DNA from 2 places in the Methylobacterium sp. E-046 genome. Region 2 is predicted to be linked to the other one. Evidence: predicted binding sites of a transcription regulator. Region 2 holds the regulator's gene; the other holds the start of a gene.
The links. Region 2 encodes PhoB, which activates phosphate uptake and scavenging genes when phosphate is short. Its sites were predicted from a motif close to TGTCATNNANCTGTCAT; they were not measured.
Positions count from the first base shown of each region.

Region 1 (2,389 bases), on a different contig from region 2:
GGGGTAGCCGGGCAGGGGCAGCGAGCGGAAGTCCGCCACCGTGAGCAGCGCCGTCTCGAAGCCGTGCTCGGGCGCGCGGCGGACCATCTGTTCCAGGGATCGCACCACGCCGTTGACCTGGGGGTGGTACGCGTCGCTGGCGATGAGGAGCTTCACGCCGGCCCCCTCACGCCACCGCGCGCCGGCCCGGCAGCGCCTGCGGCTCCGCCTCGGCCGCGCGGGCCCGCAGGACACTCGGGTAGTGCAGCACCTCGAGGCGGCCGTCGTAATGCTCCACCAACCCGGTGCAGGATTCCACCCAATCGCCGGTGTTGAGGTAGCGCAGGTCGCCGATCGACCGGTCGGCCGCGTGGTGGATATGCCCGCAGATCACGCCGTCGGCGCCCTGGCGGCGGGCTTCCTCGGCCAGGATCGTCTCGAACCGGCCGATGAAGCTGACGGCGTTCTTCACCCGCAGCTTCGCCCAGGCGGAGAGCGAACAGTAGGACAGCCCGAGCCGGCGCCGCGCCCGGTTGATGACCGTGTTGAGGGTCAGCGCCAGCGTGTAGGCGCCGTCGCCCAGATGGGCGAGCCAGGGCGAATGGCGCACCACCATGTCGAACTGGTCGCCGTGGATCACGAGGTAGCGGCGCCCGTCCGCAGCCTGGTGGATCGCGGTCTCGGCGAGTTCAATGCCGCCGAAGCTCGTGCCCACGTAGTCGCGCAGGAACTCGTCGTGGTTGCCGGGCAGGTAGACGATCCGCGCGCCCTTGCGGACCTTGCGCAGGAGCTTCTGGACGACGTCGTTGTGATCCTGCGGCCAGTACCAGCCGGAACGCAGCTGCCAGCCGTCCACGATGTCGCCGACGAGGTAGATTGTGTCGGCGTCGTAATCCCTCAGGAACGAGAGCAGCAGGCCGGCCTGGCAGCCACGCGTGCCGAGATGCAGATCGGACAGGAACAGAGTCCGCACGCGGACCGGCATCTCCTCAACCTCGGCCACGGCATCCTCTCCCGGCGGCTGTACGGTGCCGGAAGCCTGTGCGCGATCATGTCTCAGTTTGATGACGCGCGCTGCGCGTCCGGTCCGGATACACGTGCGTCGCCGCGACGGTTCTCAACCGGCGATCGCCATCGCTGCGCTGCACAAAAAATTTTTTTGCCAAGTTCCGGAAGTTTTTCCGGTTTTCCTTTCGAACTACGCCGCCTCATAATACCAGGAACTCACGGCTCGGCATGCGCTGGGTCGGGCGTACACAGGAAGGCGGCGAGGACGGCCCTGGGGCCGTTGAACGGGACGGCAATTCGGAGGCGACCGGTGCGCGGGGGCGTGCCGCGACGCGAGCGGCGCGAGGCCGCCTGCCGCTCCGTGACGCCCCCCGATCCACGGCACTGGAAGGCGTTCGAGGGTGCGCGGCGCGAGCCGCTTCCGCCGATGCCCGACCGACTCCCGACGACGCTTGGACAACCCGGCGCGAGCCAAGCCCGCGCACAGACGACTATTCGGAGGAAACATCATGGCCGCCACCCGTCGCCCCGGTCGCAACCACCTGTTCATCCCGGGCCCCACCAACATCCCGGACCGGGTGTTGCGCGCGATGCACGTGCCGTCCGAGGACCATCGCTCGCCGAGCTTCCCCGAGTTGGTGAAGCCCCTCTTCCAGGACGTGAAGATGGTGTTCGGCTCGACCAACGGGACGGTGATCCTGTTCCCGTCCTCGGGCACCGGCATCTGGGAGTCGGCCCTCTCCAACACCCTGTGCCGCGGCGACACGGTGCTGACCGCCCGCTACGGCCAGTTCAGCCACCTGTGGGTCGACATGGCCCAGCGCCTCGGCCTCGAGGTCATCGTGCAGGACGAGGAGTGGGGCACCGGCGCCGATCCCCAGAAGATCGAGGAGGCCCTGCGGGCCGACAAGGATCACAAGATCAAGGCCGTGATGGTCGTCCATAATGAGACCGCCACCGGCGTCACCAGCGACATCGGCGCGGTGCGCAAGGCGATGGACGCCGCCGGCCACCCGGCGCTGCTGTTCGTCGACGGCATCTCGTCGATCGGCTCGCTGCCGTTCAAGATGGACGAGTGGAAGGTCGACTGCGCCATCGCGGGCTCGCAGAAGGGCTTCATGCTGCCGGCCGGCCTCGGCCTGATCTGCATCAGCCCCAAGGCGCTCAAGGTCGCCGAGGGCGGCGCCGGACGCAACGACCGGCTCGGGCACGTCTACTTCGCCTGGAAGGACCAGCTCACCACCAACGCGACCGGCTACTTCCCCTACACGCCCGCTCTGCCGCTGCTCTACGGCCTGCGCGAGGCCCTTGAGATCGTGAAGGAGGAGGGGCTGGAGAACATCTACCACCGCCATCACGTGCTCGGCGAGGCGACCCGTCAGGCCGTCGCGGCCTGGGGCCT
Region 1 is NZ_JAKSYP010000172.1:78,117-80,505, forward strand. It holds gene MKK82_RS16125 (glycosyltransferase family 4 protein) at 1-156, opposite strand, end outside; gene MKK82_RS16130 (UDP-2,3-diacylglucosamine diphosphatase) at 167-982, opposite strand; gene MKK82_RS16135 (aminotransferase class V-fold PLP-dependent enzyme) at 1,497-2,389, shown strand, end outside.
Region 1: MKK82_RS16130 (UDP-2,3-diacylglucosamine diphosphatase) is a predicted target of PhoB. The motif match lies at 1,033-1,049, and genes of this name have one in related genera.

Region 2 (2,389 bases):
CCTCGTGCTGGTGGGCTTCGCCGCCTGGGCCTGGGAGCTGGGGCGCACCGCCCCGCCCAGGACCGGCCGCGTCGCGCAGGGCGCCGCGGCGCTGGCCCTCGTTGCCGTCGCGGGCCTCGCCGTGACCGTGCCGCAGGATCGCGCGACGCCGTCCGCGCAGGCCGCGCATGACGGGATCGAGCCCTTCACCCAGGCACGCCTCGATGCCCTGGTGAACGGCCGCCGGCCGGCCTTCGTCGACATGACCGCGGCGTGGTGCATCACCTGCGCGGTGAACGAGGCGACCTCGCTCAACACCAAGGCCGTGCGAGCCGCGATGGCCGAGCGCGGCGTGACCTACCTGAAGGGCGACTGGACCAATCAGAACCCGGAGATTACCCGCCTGCTGGAGAAGCACGGGCGCAGCGGCGTGCCGCTTTACCTGCTCTACAGCGGCACCGGGGAGCCGCAGGTGCTGCCACAGATCCTCACCGAGGGGGTCGTGCTGGCGGCCCTGCAAGCGGTGCCGGCCGCCGCGGATCGGAGCGCCGCGCTCGTCCGCTGAGCGGGGCCGCCTCAGGCCCCCAGCGAGAAGGTCTCGTCGAACGCGTAGCCGGAGCCGCGGACCGTGCGGATCGGGTCGGGCTGGCGCGGGCCGTTCAGCGCCTTGCGCAGGCGTCCGACATGCACGTCCACGGTGCGCTCGTCGATGTAGACGTCGTGCCCCCAGACGCCGTCGAGGAGCTGCTCCCGGGAGAAGACCCGGCCCGGCGCCAGCATCAGGAACTCCAGCAGCCGGAACTCGGTGGGCCCGAGATGCAGCTCCTCGCCGCCGCGGCGAACGCGGTGTCCGGTGCGGTCGAGTTCGAGGTCGCCGGCCGCCAGCCGGTCCGAGACATGGGCGGGCTTGGCCCGGCGCAGCAGCGCGCGGATCCGGGCGAGGAGCTCCGGCACGGAGAAGGGCTTGACGATGTAGTCGTCCGCCCCCGTCCCCAGCCCCCGGATCCGGTCGCCCTCCTCGCCGCGGGCGGTGAGCATGATCACCGGCAGCCGCTCCGTCTCGCGGCGCGCCCGGATGCGGCGGCAGAGCTCGATCCCCGAGAGACCCGGCAGCATCCAGTCGAGCAGGACCAGGTCGGGGATCCGCTCGGCCAGGAGCAGCTCCGCGTCGTCGCCCCGCGCGGCCGAGTCCACGACGAAGCCCTCGGCCTCGAGGTTGTAGCGCAGCAGGGTGGTCAGCGCCTCCTCGTCCTCGACGATCAGGACTTGCATGCTCACGTTCGATGACCCGTTCACGAGGCGGCGCCCTTCGGCCTGCGGAGACGCCGGCTCCCTCCGGAGCGGGCGCTCAGGCGGAGGCTGCGGGAGGCGCCGCTCAGCCTCAACCCGCAGCCTCCGATTCTCTGGCGCCGCCCGACAGGACTGAGCGCGCCGCGGCGCCTGTGTCGAGGCGGTTCGGCTACGGAGCCTTGCCGCCGTCCACCGTCGCGTAGTTCGATGCATCGTTCTTCGGCCGGTCGCCCGCCAGCGTCTCGCCCGTGGCGAGGTAGTGGATCGTCTCGGCGATGTTGGTCGTGTGGTCGCCGATCCGCTCCACGTTCTTGGCGCAGAACAGGAGATGCGTGCAGAACGAGATGTTGCGCGGATCCTCCATCATGTACGTCAGGAGCTCGCGGAACAGGGAATTGTACAGGGCGTCGATCTCGCCGTCGCGCTCCCAGACATCGTGGGCCGCCTGGATGTCGCGGCTCGCATAGGCGTCCAGCACGTCCTTGAGCTGCCCCTCGGCGAGGTCGCTCATGTGGCGGACGCCCAGCACGATCTTCTGCGCCGGCGCGTGGTCGGAGATCGCCACGACGCGCTTGGCGACGTTCTTGGCGAGGTCGCCGATCCGCTCCAGGTCGCCGGAGACGCGGATCGCCGAGATGGTCTCGCGCAGGTCGATCGCCAGCGGCTGGCGCCGGGCGATGAGGAGCACCGAGCGCTCCTCGATGTCCCGCTGGAGCGCGTCGAGGCGCTTGTCGGCGAGGATCACCGCCTGGGCGAGCGCGTCGTCGCGGCGCACGAGGGCGTCGGTCGCCTCGGCGGTCATCTTCTCGGCCACGCCGCCCATCTCCGAGATCGAGCGACGCAGGTCCTCCAGGTCGGTGTCGTAGGAGCTGACGATATGGCCGGGCATGGTGGATCCTTCGATAAGGGCCCGCGGATCGCGATCCGCGGGGTCTGGCGGGGATCCGCCGCCCCGCCGCCGCGGCGGCGAATGCCGGTATGGTTCGGCGGAGCGTCCGGCTCGTATCAGCCGAACCGCCCGGTGATGTAGTCCTGCGTGCGCCGCTCCGCCGGATTCATGAACATCCGGTTGGTCGGACCGAACTCCACGAGCTGACCGAGATACATGAACGCGGTGAAC
Region 2 is NZ_JAKSYP010000159.1:99,460-101,848, reverse strand. It holds gene MKK82_RS13810 (protein-disulfide reductase DsbD family protein) at 1-544, shown strand, start outside; gene phoB (phosphate regulon transcriptional regulator PhoB) at 556-1,251, opposite strand; gene phoU (phosphate signaling complex protein PhoU) at 1,439-2,158, opposite strand; gene pstB (phosphate ABC transporter ATP-binding protein PstB) at 2,275-2,389, opposite strand, start outside.